Regions from separate parts of the Chryseobacterium sp. WG23 genome, predicted to be linked through region 2. Evidence: riboswitches for the same ligand, from Rfam matches in the RefSeq annotation. Region 2 holds a riboswitch; the other holds the start of a gene.
The links. A riboswitch is a leader RNA that binds a small molecule or an ion and turns the genes downstream of it on or off. The one in region 2 is predicted to bind thiamine pyrophosphate.

Region 1: it holds a riboswitch for thiamine pyrophosphate, as region 2 does, so the genes downstream of both, thiM (hydroxyethylthiazole kinase) here and thiS (sulfur carrier protein ThiS) in region 2, are expected to answer to the same signal.

The regions. Positions count from the first base shown of each region.
Region 1 covers NZ_JALCZE010000012.1:166,607-173,815, reverse strand. The annotation lists gene MP477_RS18420 (alpha/beta hydrolase) at 1-949, shown strand, start outside; gene MP477_RS18415 (carbon starvation protein A) at 1,157-2,998, shown strand; TPP riboswitch at 3,046-3,139, shown strand; gene thiM (hydroxyethylthiazole kinase) at 3,201-3,998, shown strand; gene thiE (thiamine phosphate synthase) at 3,995-4,630, shown strand; gene thiD (bifunctional hydroxymethylpyrimidine kinase/phosphomethylpyrimidine kinase) at 4,627-5,460, shown strand; gene tenA (thiaminase II) at 5,447-6,097, shown strand; gene MP477_RS18390 (hypothetical protein) at 6,205-7,209, opposite strand, start outside.
Region 2 covers NZ_JALCZE010000003.1:286,400-293,608, forward strand. The annotation lists gene MP477_RS06540 (heavy metal translocating P-type ATPase metal-binding domain-containing protein) at 1-569, opposite strand, end outside; gene MP477_RS06545 (Crp/Fnr family transcriptional regulator) at 659-1,372, shown strand; gene panB (3-methyl-2-oxobutanoate hydroxymethyltransferase) at 1,435-2,250, shown strand; gene MP477_RS06555 (hypothetical protein) at 2,254-2,571, shown strand; gene MP477_RS06560 (RluA family pseudouridine synthase) at 2,583-3,260, shown strand; TPP riboswitch at 3,375-3,472, shown strand; gene thiS (sulfur carrier protein ThiS) at 3,530-3,736, shown strand; gene thiC (phosphomethylpyrimidine synthase ThiC) at 3,761-5,572, shown strand; gene MP477_RS06575 (thiamine phosphate synthase) at 5,569-6,156, shown strand; gene MP477_RS06580 (thiamine phosphate synthase) at 6,202-6,828, shown strand; gene MP477_RS06585 (thiazole synthase) at 6,900-7,209, shown strand, end outside.

The DNA.
Region 1 (7,209 bases), on a different contig from region 2:
TTTTTCACAGTCATTTTCACAAGTCCCAACCAAGGCTGCACGGATAAAAAGCACCCTACTTCCTGAAATAGCCACAGTTTCCGAGAATATAGTTTACAAAACCGGTAAAAAGGGAACACCTGTGACTTTGGACCTTTATACTCCAAAGAATGCATCTATTGATAAGCTTCCGGTATTAATCTACGCTCACGGAGGTGGATGGATTGAAGGTGATAAAGTTGTCTATACTGACAATTATCTGGAAAATACGATTGTAAAACTGATGGCAAAGCAATATGCTGTTATCAGTATCAATTATACACTGCTGAATGAAAGCACTCATTTTCCTCTTCCACTGGATGATACCAAAGATGCCATAAGATGGGTAAGAAAGAATGCAGAAGAATATAATTTTGACACCCATAATATTGGCCTATTTGGCGCTTCAGCGGGAGCACACCTTTCTCTTCTCGCTGCTTATACTCCGGATAACACTTTTTTAGGAAGCCCGGATCTTTCATCCTATTCAGCCAAGGTAAATTATGTTGTAGATCATTATGGTCCTGCTGATCTGAACAAACTTTTTCATACCAGGCTGGGAGTTATTCCGGTTTCCATGATTGGAAGGATTTCAAAAAAAATTGTCAGTCTGCAGCAAAATCTGGTAAAAGGTCTTTCAGGATATGATATTAAAAAAGATCAGGATAGAGCCATAGATTATTTAAAAACTATTTCTCCTGTCACTTATGCTGAAAACGGTGTTCCTACCTTAATCGTTCAGGGAAATAAAGATAAAATCGTCCCTCTGAGCCAGTCTAAAAAGTTATATAGAAAACTCAAAAGGGCAAAAGTAGAAACATCCTTAATTATCATTGATAATGGCGTTCACAGTTTTTCCACTACAAATAAATCCGCCCTTGATAAGATGACAGATCAGATGGTAGATTTCATTATTTCACAGAAAAAATAATATATCTACGAAGCAAGCAATTTAGATACATAAGGACTGATAATCAAAACTATAAATTAAATAAAAAATTACAAAACAGTAAATTTGCTAAATTAGTATACATATCATTACTTTTTATACTTAAAATAATTAACTTGGCTGATATTTGAATTATTAATAATAAAATAGGATTCAGATTTAATTATTCACTAAAAAAAACAAAATGATATGAATTTCCTGAACAATATCAATGCGCTTACGCTCATATTTGCATCAGTTCTAATTTTTGCTATAGCTTACCGTGTTTATGGCATCTTTATCGCCAACAAAGTGCTTCGTCTTAATGACCAGCATACGACCCCGGCTGTTGAGTTTGCAGACGGAAAAGATTATGTCGCTACGAATAAAAATGTGCTTTTCGGGCATCACTTTGCGGCTATTGCTGCTGCAGGCCCTCTGGTAGGCCCTGTTCTGGCTGCACAGTTTGGCTATTTGCCCGGTGCCTTATGGATCTTAATTGGCTGTGTATTGGGAGGTGGTGTACATGATATGGTGGTATTATTCGCTTCTGTAAGACATAAAGGACAAAGTCTTGCTACCATAGCATCCAAAGAAATCGGTAAAGCAACCGGTACCGTAGCGGGATTTGCCATCTTATTTATATTGATCCTGACCCTGGCAGGTTTATCTCTGGCATGCATCAATGCCATGCATGAAGCTTCCTGGTCTCTGTTTACAGTGGTCATCACCATGCCTATTGCGGTTATTATGGGGCTTATCATGCGTTATAAAAAGAACAGCGTTCTTTTTGCCAGTATTTTAGGCGGTATTCTTTTAATTGCCGGAATTATTGGTGGACACAGCCTGATGCAGAATCCCACTATGAATAATTTATTTTCGTGGGATATCAAAACCATCTCCATAGCTATTCCTTTATATGGTTTTTTAGCTTCTGTATTGCCTGTCTGGTTATTATTGGTTCCCCGCGATTATCTTTCTACGTATTTAAAAATAGGAACAATCATTATGCTGGCTATAGGAGTCATTGTCATTCATCCTACAGTACAGATGCCGGCACTTACCGCCTTTGTAAATGGAGGAGGCCCTGTCATTGGCGGTCCCGTACTTCCATTTATTTTTATTGTGATTGCCTGTGGTGCTATTTCGGGGTTTCATGCCGTAATTGCTACGGGAACAACTCCCAAGATGCTTAATAAAGAAAGGGAAATTCTCTTTGTAGGCTATGGTGCCATGCTTGTAGAAGGCTTTGTGGCCTTAATGGCTCTCATTGCTGCATGTACATTAATGCCGGGAGATTATTTTGCCATCAACACCCCAAAAGAATCATATGATGCTTTTCTTGCAGCACATCCTGCCTTACATGGAATAGATATTGATTATTATTCTCAAAAGATTGGTATTGATCTTCATGGCAGAACCGGCGGGGCCGTATCACTTGCCGTAGGAATGGCTCACATATTCAATAAGATCCCTTATATGGACCAATTAACCGCATACTGGTATAATTTTGCCATTATGTTTGAAGCCGTATTTATCCTGACAGCCATTGATGCCGGAACAAGAGTAGGGCGTTTCTTTTTACAGGAAATGCTGGGTTCTGTGATTCCAAAATTCAATGATAAAAACTGGGTTCCCGGAATTATCATCAGCAGTCTTCTTTTCACTTTTGCATGGGGATATCTGGTATACACAGGAAATGTAAGCAGTATCTGGCCACTATTCGGAATCAGCAATCAATTACTTGCCGCCTGCGGATTGATTGTCTGCACCACTATGCTGATCAGGATGAACAGAGGAAAATATGCTTTATGCTCGGCTATTCCCGGTGTTTTTATGGCCGGAATTACTTTCTGGGCCGGCTATATTCAGGTTGCTACCATTTATATTCCAAAAGAACAGTATTTATTGGCTGCTTTAGCGGTAACAGCTATGGTACTGATGCTTATTGTTTTTATCGGAGCTTTTATAAAATGGTATGAGCTCTTAAAAATCAATACAACGAAAACGGATTTTTATGGAGAACAGGTAAAGGAACTTGTGGAAAGATAAAATTACGGGGAAGGTTTTTTGCCCGGTGTGATAATTTTTATACATTTGTTTTGCTTTAGGGGTATTCTGAAAAAGAATTGAGAGAGTCCCTTTGAACCTGATACGGCTTACACCGACGTAGGGAAAAGCAAAATTACTTGATCTACTCATGTGGTTTTTGTTTTGGATTTTTCCTAAAGCTATTTTTATTTTAATGATAACAATGGAAAAAATACTTTGGCAGCAAGTTCAGCTTGTAAAACAAAAATCTCCCCTGGTTCACAACATCACCAATTATGTAGTCATGAACAATACAGCCAATGCCCTTTTGGCTGTTGGAGCCTCTCCCATTATGGCACATGCCCGATCTGAAATCAAAGAAATGATTGGTATTGCCCATTCGGTGGTGATCAATATAGGCACTTTAGATGAATACTGGTCAGAGTCTATGCTTCTGGCCGCTGAAACAGCGCATTCAGCAGATAAACCCTGGGTTTTGGACCCTGTAGGTGCGGGAGCAAACTCTTTCCGTGATCAGGTTTTACAACAACTCTTACAATTTCAGCCTACTGTTATCAGAGGAAATGCTTCAGAGATTATTGCACTGGCCCAAGCTAATACCACTGTTACTAAAGGGGCAGACAGTACTGCACAAAGTAATGAAGCGGTTCATGCTGCCCAAATACTGATGCAGCGCTGCCATTCAATAGTCTGTGTTTCCGGTGAGACGGATATTATTATAGGTCCGCAACAAAGTTTTTTTATTAAAAACGGGCATCCACTTATGACTAAAGTAACAGGTCTTGGGTGTTCTGCTACAGCATTAACAGGTGCGTTTATAGGCAGTGTGGAAGATAAAACACTTGGTGTTGCTGCAGCAATGGCAGTAATAGGCATTGCCGGAGAACTGGCTGCTCAGCAAAGTAAAGGTCCCGGAAGTCTCCAGGTCAATCTGATTGATAAACTGTACAATATGACAGAAGAAGAATTCATCCAAAACCTAAAGATAGAACAAAAATGAGCCTGCATCCTTTTCCCTATCAGCTGTATCTGGTGATTTCTGAAGCCGATTGCATTGGAAAAAACTTTCTGGAAGTTGCCGAACAAGCCATTCTGGGCGGAGTGGACATTATCCAGCTCAGAGAAAAAAACGACAGTACCGCCCTGTTTCTTCAAAAAGCCGGAAAGCTTATCGAAATTACAGAAAAGTATGGTATTCCCCTTATTATTAATGATCATTTAGAAGTTGCTGAAAAAGTAAATTCAGCAGGTATTCATGTTGGGAACAATGATACTGCCCCCACCTTTTTAAGACAACAGCCTTCTATCCAAAATAAAATCATTGGATATTCTATTGAACACCTGGCTCAGCTTGAAAATAAACAGACGTTGGTTTCTGATTATCTTGGTATAAGCCCTGTATTTAAAACAAATACCAAAACAGATACCGTTACAGAATGGGGTCTTGAAGGTGTTGCAAAAATCCGGCAGCTTACAGAAAAACCTCTGGTCGCCATAGGCAGTATACATCTTGGAAATGCAAAGGAAGTTCTCAACGCGGGAGCAGACTGCCTTGCAGTAGTTTCCGCAATATGTGGTGCTGCAGATCCTCAAAAGGCAGCATATGAATTAAAAAATGAAATTTTAAAATGAAAAAATACAAATACCCATCCGTATTGACCATTGCAGGTTTTGACGGAAGTGGTGGCGCAGGTATTCAGGCAGATATCAAAACAGCTTCTGCTTTAGGATGCTTTTCCACCTCAGTATTAACGGCCCTGCCTGTACAAAACACGCAGGGAGTAAGGACCATATATCCTGTTCCTGTGGAAGCAGTAGCCGATCAGATCAAAGCGATTCTGGATGATATTTTTCCCGATGCCATTAAAATAGGGATGGTTCATACTCCACAATTGGTTGAGACTATTGTTTCTACATTATCACAGTATAAAAGAATCCCCATTGTATTTGACCCGGTGATGGTTGCTACCAGCGGCCACAGGCTTATTGAGGAGAAAACCATCACAGCGATCACAGAAGAACTATTTCCTATTGCTGACCTCGTTACCCCCAATATGGATGAAGCAGCAATTTTAGCCGGCATGAAAGTCGAAACGCTGGAAGATTTATACGCTGCAGGTGAAAAAATAAAACAATTAGGCTGTAAGAGCATACTTCTCAAAGGTGGCCATCAGGAAACCTCATCCATTACTTCCTTACTTTATGATGAACATTGGCAATACCACAGTTTTGAAACGCTGAAGCTCAATACCAATAATACCCATGGTTCCGGCTGTACGCTTTCTTCTGCCATAGCTGCTTATCTGGCTCAGGGAAAAAGCTTATATGATTCTGTTTCTTTAGGCCAGAAGTATGTTTATGAGGCTATAAAAAATGGCATAGATGTACAGACAGGACATGGAAACGGTCCTCTTAATCACTTTTTTAATCCTCAAAAACTCATCAAAAATGAAATGGTCTGAACAAACCTGGCAGACAATAGCAGAATATTACCAGTCTATTCTTAGCATGCCCTTTATCAAAGAATTGTCAGAAGGTTCCTTACCTCAGGAAAAGTTCCGTTTTTATATGGCTCAGGATTCATTATACCTTGAACATTTCGGCAGGACCCTTTCCCTGATTGCTGCAAAAATCCCGGATCTCCAGGATGTTCTTGCTTATATGCGGTTTGCTGAAAATGCTATTGTAGTGGAAAATGCACTGCACGAATCTTATTTTAAAGATTTCGGACTTACAGATAAAGGTGTCTTACAGCCTGCCTGCCATCATTACATCCATTTTCTGAGAAGCACTGCAGCTTTAGAATCTGTAGAAATTGCCATTGCCGCTGTACTTCCTTGTTTCTGGATTTATAGAGAGGTTGGAAATTATATTTATCAAAACCATACTACCGTCAATAATCCTTATGAACAATGGATTGCCACCTATTCCGGAGAAGAATTTTCTGCTGCCGTAGACCAGGCTATTTCCATTTGTGATATAATAGCAGAAAAAACCACTGAGGAAACACGAAAAAAAATGACAGAAGCTTTTATAACCGCCTCCAGAATGGAATATCATTTCTGGGAAGCAGCTTATGAATTAAAAACATGGAAATAATTCCGTAAACAAACCGGAATTTCAAAACATAACAAAGAGCCTGTTTAGCTATGTAAACAGGCTCCTGAAAAGAAGAGAGTGCATCTTTTGATCAAGCACTTAGCTCTTTAGATAAGTCCCCAATTATTAAGACCCCGAAACACTTCAAATTGCTGAGTATCTGTATTATATTTTACATCTCCCAAAAATCCATGATATTTTCTTGTAGCAGTCGTATGGCTGCCGTTGATTGTAACCAGTTCCTGGTTGGAAACATTACCGACTACATTATTTAAAATATTATCATTGCCAAAATCAAATCCTTTAATATTGGGTATTGCTGCACGGAAAGCGACCTGAAGCGAATCTGTTGAGTTAAATATATTGGTTGATATCCTTACATTATTACAATATGGAGTAGCCGTAGACGGATCATCCACAAACGGATCAGTATCAATAGAATGATACTTAAATTTCAACACATTATTCTGAATGATCACATTCTCATTTTGTGAAACCAGACATATATTTCTGTACTGAACACTTTCCAGCGTATTACCTTCGATAAGAACATTTCTGGTATCCTTACCTCCACACATAATATTTTCGTGGTATATTTTATCAATCTTGGAATAATTGTTTATTATTTTCACATCATCTGACCAGCCTATATTTGCTAAAACATATTGTCCGTCTTTTTCCACAGGAGACGTTTTTTGAAGAGTTACATTCTTTACTCTTTTTTCTCCGGTAAGTCTTAAAGCCAGTAAGCATTTCACCTTGTTATTAAAGCAATAAACATCCTCAATCAGCCCATATCCAGCCTCCAGGTTAATAGCACGACCATTAGCTTCAGAACATATCAATACATTATTTGTAATGCTTATACCTTTTAAGCCATCCAGAACTCCTAAACAGGATATAGCATTGTCACAAGCCGGGGCATATACATAGTTTTTATCTACAAAGATATTTCGCATTAGCTGTCCAGGATCTTCCCATTTATCCATTTCCAGGTCAATAGCAGCAACAAAATTCTTTGCTTTTTCCATATGATTGCGTTCAATATTAATATCTACACCGGAAATTACTGCTACATTAGCTCTGAGGGGATTAAGCAATACATTATCGTA
Region 2 (7,209 bases):
ACATATTCAGGAAAGGCCAGGAACATTCCGTTCCCAAATGCAAAACCTGCGATGGCAAATTTTACAAGAAGAGATTTGTCGAGATGGTCAACATTTTTTTCGGCTGTTTCAAGGCTGATTACCGGCTTATATCCCAGATTAGTTAAAAAGTTAGCGAGTTCGCTGAGAGGTAAGTCTTTATGGTTAAAAGAGATCTGTAAGGTTTTTCTTGTAAAATTAACCTGTGAATATTTAATGTACTTATTTAAGGTATGCAGACTTTCCAACAGCCAGATACATGAAGAACAGTGGATGACAGGGATTTTGAATGTTACAAGGCTGGTATTGCCTTCAGAAAAGTCGGTGACCTTATCGAAAATTTCAGGGGTGTCCAGATAATCGAACTGAGTAGAGTTTTCATCACCCGGGCGAATTCCAGCACCCTTATTAAGCTCGTAAAAGTTACTTAAATTGTTCGAATTCAGAATTTCGTAAACAGATTTACATCCGTTGCAACAGAAAATCCTTTCATCAAACAAAATTCTCTCTTTTTCTATACCTTGACCACAATGAAAACAGTTCTCGCTCACCACCATAAAATATTGAACTACAAAATTATAACAATTTTTTTTGTTTATCGTGTTAAAAAGTTCTATTTTTGTGATAAATATCATATAAAATGCCGCAGGAACAACAGATAGCAATTGAAGAGAGGTTCGCCAAAGTTTTTAATGATAAATCATTTAAGGAAAGACTTTCTAGCGCAGATTTTGAAAAATATATTAATGGCAAAAAGAAATTAAGTTTTCAGAAACACGACACTATTTTTGAGGATGGAGAAACTCCAAAGGGAGTTTATGTCCTTGAAAAAGGTGCTGCCAAATTATCAAAATCAGGAGCGTTCGGAAAAGATCAGATTTTAAGATTTATCAAAGAAGGGGATATCATCGGCTATCGTTCTTTGCTTTGTGGAGAAAACTTCCAAGCCAAAGCCGAAGCTATGACGGATATTGAGTGTGTTTTTCTACCAGCAGATATCTTTATGTATCTCTTAGAGGTAGATCCACAGCTTTCTTTTGTCATGCTTCAGAAAATTTCATACGAATTGGGAGAATCTTCCAATACCATTACATTCCTTGCACAGAAAACGGTAAGAGAAAGGCTGGCTGAAATATTACTGCTTCTGGAGCAGAAGCTGGGAGTAGATCCGGAAGGCTTTATTAAAATTTCTCTGACAAGGGAAGAAATTGCCAATATTATTGGTACTGCCACAGAAAGTGCCATCCGTCTGATCTCAGAATTCAAACAGGACAGCCTGATTGAAGTAGACGGAAGAAATATCAAGATTTTAAATCACGACAAACTCATGAAACTCGGTCACGTAGTTTTATAAAAATCATACAAAATTTAAGTCGGCTGAAGGCCGACTTTTTAACTTTTAAAAATAGATAAATTATGTCTGTTCACTCTGAAATTAAAAAAGTTACGACTGAAACCTTGCGTAAAATGAAATTCGACAAGGAAAAAATAACAATGCTTACGGCCTATGACTTTACCACGGCAAAGATGGTAGATGCTGGCGGTGTAGATGCTATTTTGATTGGAGATTCTGCAGCAAATGTGATGGCTGGTTTTGAAACTACATTACCCATTACACTGGATCAGATGATTTATCACGCTCAAAGTGTGGTAAGAGGAACTGACAGAGCTTTGGTCATTGCAGATCTGCCTTTCGGAACTTATCAGAGTAACCCTGAAAAAGCATTGGAATCTGCAGTAAGAATGATGAAGGAAGGAGGTGCCCATGCCGTGAAAATTGAAGGAGGAAAAGAGATTTCTAAATCGATAAAGAAAATCGTGAACGCAGGAATTCCTGTAATGGGACATTTGGGATTAACTCCACAATCTATTTATAAGTTTGGAACCTATAAAGTAAGAGCAAAAGATGAAGCAGAAGCAGAGAAACTGATTGCTGATGCACAGCTTTTGGAAGAACTGGGATGTTTTTCTGTAGTTTTAGAGAAAATTCCTGCTGATCTGGCCAAAAGAGTAACGGAAAGTATTTCTATCCCTACTATAGGAATTGGCGCCGGAGCTGACTGTGACGGGCAGGTTTTGGTATATCATGATATGGTGGGAATGAATAAAGGCTTTAGCCCCAAATTCCTAAGAAGATACCTTGATCTTTATACTGAAATAACAGGAGCTGTTGCTCAATACGTAAAAGATGTAAAGACAGTAGAATTTCCAAACGAAAACGAAAGTTATTAATCTATGCAAAATCAACAACAATCTATCCAGGGAATTTTATCTATTGCCGCATTGGTATGCCTCGCTATAGGCTGGTTTAATCTTTTCTCCCCGGAAATCAATCATCTGCTGTCCCGAAAGGTTTTTTATGTCCTGATAGGAGCGAGTTTCTTTATTCAGGCACCCTTGCTTACGAATAAGAACTTTGTCTATGCTATGTATGCTGCAGCAGGGATTTGCGTCATCGGAGCCTTTATACCTGAAGATTCGACCCTTTCAGTACTTAAAACCATTGGTCTTTTGGGAGGAATTATTCTTTCACTGTCCAATAGAAGAAGATAGACTGAAGAATTATGAAGGAGCAGATTGCATATGAAGATAACCATCTTCTGGTGGTTAATAAAAAAGTCGGTCAACTGGTACAAGGAGACAAAACCGGCGATGAATCATTATTAGAATCTATAAAGAATTTTATAAAAATAAGAGATGCTAAGCCGGGGAATGTTTTTCTCGGCTTGGTTCATCGTATAGACCGTCCTACTTCAGGATTGGTAATCTATGCTAAAACGTCCAAAGCACTTTCCCGCCTTACTCAAATGGTGAAAAACCGTGAGGTCAAAAAGACGTATTGGGCTGTGGTAGGAAAAGAAATGATTCCACAGAGTCAGAGGTTGGTTCATTACCTAAAGAAGAACGAAAAAAACAATAAAGCTATTGTTTTTCCAAAGGCAACAGAAGGAGCGAAAGAAGCTATTTTAACCTATCATGTTATTAAAACACTTGATAATTATATACTTCTTGAAATTGATCTGGAAACAGGCAGGCACCACCAGATCCGTGCTCAATTATCTAAAACTGGAATTCCCATCAAAGGAGACCTTAAATACGGGGCTCCCCGTTCCAATCCTGACGGAGGAATTAATCTTCATGCAAGGAAACTGGAGTTCATTCACCCGGTAACCAAAGAAAAGATTGAAATTACAGCACCCGTTCCGCAAAATGATGCAATCTGGAGAGCTTGTGAGGAGTAAAAAACAAAGCTAAAGTTTATTAGAAAATAAAACAGGGCCATCTCAATTTTGAGGTGGTTTTTTTGTGTAAGGAAAATTCAATTTTGCCCATTCTGAAAAAATACCTACCTTCGTCCCAGACTTTAGGGGTGTCTGTTGACCAACAGACTGAGACTTTACCCTTTGAACCTGATCTGGATTATACCAGCGTAGGGAAAAGCAGATGACTTTTGCTGTACATTCTATTGTACAATAATGGCCATTCCTAAAGTATATTAAAATTATTAGGAATGGAACTTATAATCAACCACACCCGAAAAACATTTGATATACTTCCCGACAATCTGGAAGCATTACTGGCTATGGAACTACCCGGAAAGAAAAAAGGGATTGCTGTAGCTGTAAACAACCGTATTATTCCACTGTCCGCCTGGGCAGAGACATTTCTTAAGGATAAAGATTCAGTTTTAATTATTACTGCCACTCAGGGTGGTTAATTTTCATATTTAATACCAATATTTATGGCTCATTCAATTACGTGTTCGCCATTTCCGAACTCAAAGAAAATCTATGTTGAAGGAACAATACATCCTATCAGTGTAGCAATGCGTGAAATAGCACTTAGTCCTACCAGGCTTACCAAAGGAGGCTTTGAAGACAATGCTCCTGTAACGGTTTATGATACCTCCGGTCCCTATACGGATGTCAATGCAGAAATTGATATTCAAAGAGGGCTTCCGAGAATAAGGGAACAATGGATTTTAGACAGAGAAGATGTAAATATCCTGAATGGAATCTCATCCGAATATGGAAAAGCCCGTTTAGCAGACTCACGGCTTGATGAGCTGCGTTTTTCTTATGATCATAAACCTAAAGTTGCCCGGGAAGGTAAAGAAATTACCCAGTTGTACTACGCAAAACAGGGAATCATCACCGCTGAAATGGAATATGTAGCCATTCGGGAGAACCAGCGTATTGAGCAGCTGGAAACGGTTTCAAAAGAGATGGCTTTCCAGCATTCTGGAAACAGTTTTGGCGCGAATACTCCGAAAACTAAAATCACTCCGGAGTTTGTAAGAGATGAAATTGCTGCGGGAAGAGCTATTATTCCCAATAATATCAATCATCCGGAAAGTGAACCGATGATTATTGGAAGGAACTTTTTAGTAAAAATTAATGCCAATATCGGAAACAGCGCTGTTTCTTCAAGTATCGATGAAGAGGTGGAAAAAGCAGTATGGGCCTGCCGATGGGGAGCTGATACCATTATGGACCTCTCCACAGGAAAGAACATTCATGAAACGAGAGAATGGATTATCAGAAACAGCCCGGTGCCTATCGGTACGGTTCCTATTTATCAGGCATTGGAAAAAGTAAAAGGAGTTCCTGAAGATCTTACATGGGAAGTTTTTAAAGATACTCTGATTGAGCAGGCAGAGCAGGGAGTTTCTTACTTTACCATTCATGCCGGAGTTTTGTTGCGATATATTCATCTGACAGTCAATAGAGTAACGGGAATTGTGTCCAGGGGAGGTTCTATCATGGCTAAATGGTGTCTTTTTCATCATAAAGAAAACTTTTTATATACTCATTTTGAAGAGATCTGTGAGATTATGAAGAAGTATGATGTGGCTTTTTCTCTTGGGGATGGCCTTCGTCCCGGATCTATTGCTGATGCTAACGATGCTGCACAATTTGCCGAACTGGAAACTTTAGGAGAACTTACAAAAATTGCATGGAAACATAATGTACAGGTAATGATTGAAGGTCCCGGTCACGTTCCAATGCATATGATTAAAGAGAATATGGATAAACAGCTGGAAGAATGCCACGAAGCTCCATTTTATACATTAGGCCCTTTGACAACGGATATTGCACCGGGTTATGATCACATTACTTCTGGAATTGGAGCAGCAATGATAGGATGGTTCGGATGTGCCATGCTTTGTTATGTAACTCCGAAAGAACACTTAGGCCTTCCGAATAAAAAAGATGTTAAAGATGGGGTTATTACTTATAAACTGGCTGCCCATGCTGCAGATCTGGCGAAAGGACATCCCGGATCACAATACAGGGATAATGCATTAAGTAAAGCAAGGTTTGAATTCAGATGGGAAGATCAGTTTAATCTTTCACTGGATCCGGATACGGCAAGAGCTTATCATGATGAGACTCTTCCAGCAGAAGGAGCGAAAATTGCCCATTTCTGTTCTATGTGCGGACCAAAATTCTGCTCCATGAAGATCACTCAGGAAATCAGGGAATCTGCAGAACAGGGAATGCTGGGCAAGTCTCAGGAATTTATTGAAAAAGGAAAGGAAATTTATATATGATCCTTGTTATCACTCCTGAACAGAACTTTCCCAATGAAGCTGAGATTATTAATCAGATGTTTCAGGAAGGTCTGGATTTACTTCATATCAGAAAACCCGGGATCAGCAAAAGTGAATTGACTGCTTTTATCAGCAATATTGACCAATTTTTTTACCCTCAATTGGTTCTGCATACGCATTATGAGCTTGGAAAAGAATATAATATATCACGGTTTCATTATAGGGAAGCTGATCGGGAAGAAAAGAAATACAAACCTGTGGTGGAAGAGCATACAATATCAACCTCAGTACATGATATCAGAGCATATAACAGGTTAGAAAAAGAATGGGAGTATGCTTTCATAAGCCCATTCTTTCCAAGTATTTCTAAAAAAGGATATGGTGAGAATACAACCGTTATGGAGGATATAAACTCCCGGAATAATGAGCATGTAAAACTGATTGCTTTAGGAGGTATTGATTCGAATAACATTCTGGGAGCTTTTGATGCCGGAGCAGATGGTGCAGCTTTGCTTGGTGGTGTTTGGGAGAGTAGGGAACCATTGGAAGCTTTTATAAAATGCAGGAAAAAGATCTTTTTATAATTAAAAAAACAAATCCCTCTTTACCGGGATACATTTACAGTACCTATGGAAAAATTACAATATATATCACAGGGAAATACAAAAACAGAGCAGGAGCTTAATATCAGGAAAGCTTTAGACCATGGAGTAAAATGGGTGCAGGTGCGATGGAAAAATGCTCCAGAAAGAGAATTGAGCGGTCTTTGTGAAATTTCAAAACAGCTATGTTCGGAATATGAGGCGGTCTCTATTATTAATGATAATGTGCAGTTAGCAAAGGAGATTGATGCAGATGGTGTTCATTTGGGATTGAATGACGGATCTGTTGAAGAAGCAAGACTGGTTTTGGGACAGCATAAAATAATCGGGGGGACGGCAAATACAATAGCTGATGTTCTTCAAAGGATGCATGAGCCGTGTAACTATATTGGGTTGGGACCATTAAGGTTTACAGCTACCAAAGAAAAACTGAGCCCTGTTCTGGGCTTTGAAGGATATCAGAAGATCATTGATCACCTGAAAGAAAGATCCTTAGAGATTCCTAAAATATTTGCCATTGGAAGTGTTACCCTTGAAGATATTGTACCATTACAACAAATCGGGATTTATGGGATTTCCGTTTCAGGAGAGATCACAAAACAACCATCTATTATTAACACATTAAAAAAGGCAATGATATACAATTGCCAGTAACGAAACTTTTAGACAAGTAAAGAAAAGTCTAAAATAAAGACTGTACTTCTTTGGAAAAATAAATAGAGAATATGAGTAATCAAAAATTGATAATAGCAGGCAGGACTTTTGAATCAAGATTGTTTTTAGGAACAGGAAAATTCGGAAGCCTTAGCGATATGACATCATCTGTTGTCGCATCAGGAACAGATATGGTGACCATGGCATTGAAAAGAATTGACGCGCAATCGGCAGAAGACGATTTGCTTGAGTCATTAAGAGAAACCCATGTTCATCTTCTTCCTAATACTTCGGGGGCAAGAACGGCAAAAGAAGCCGTATTAGCCGCTCAGTTAGCCAGAGAAGCGCTGGAGACCAATTGGGTAAAACTGGAAATTCATC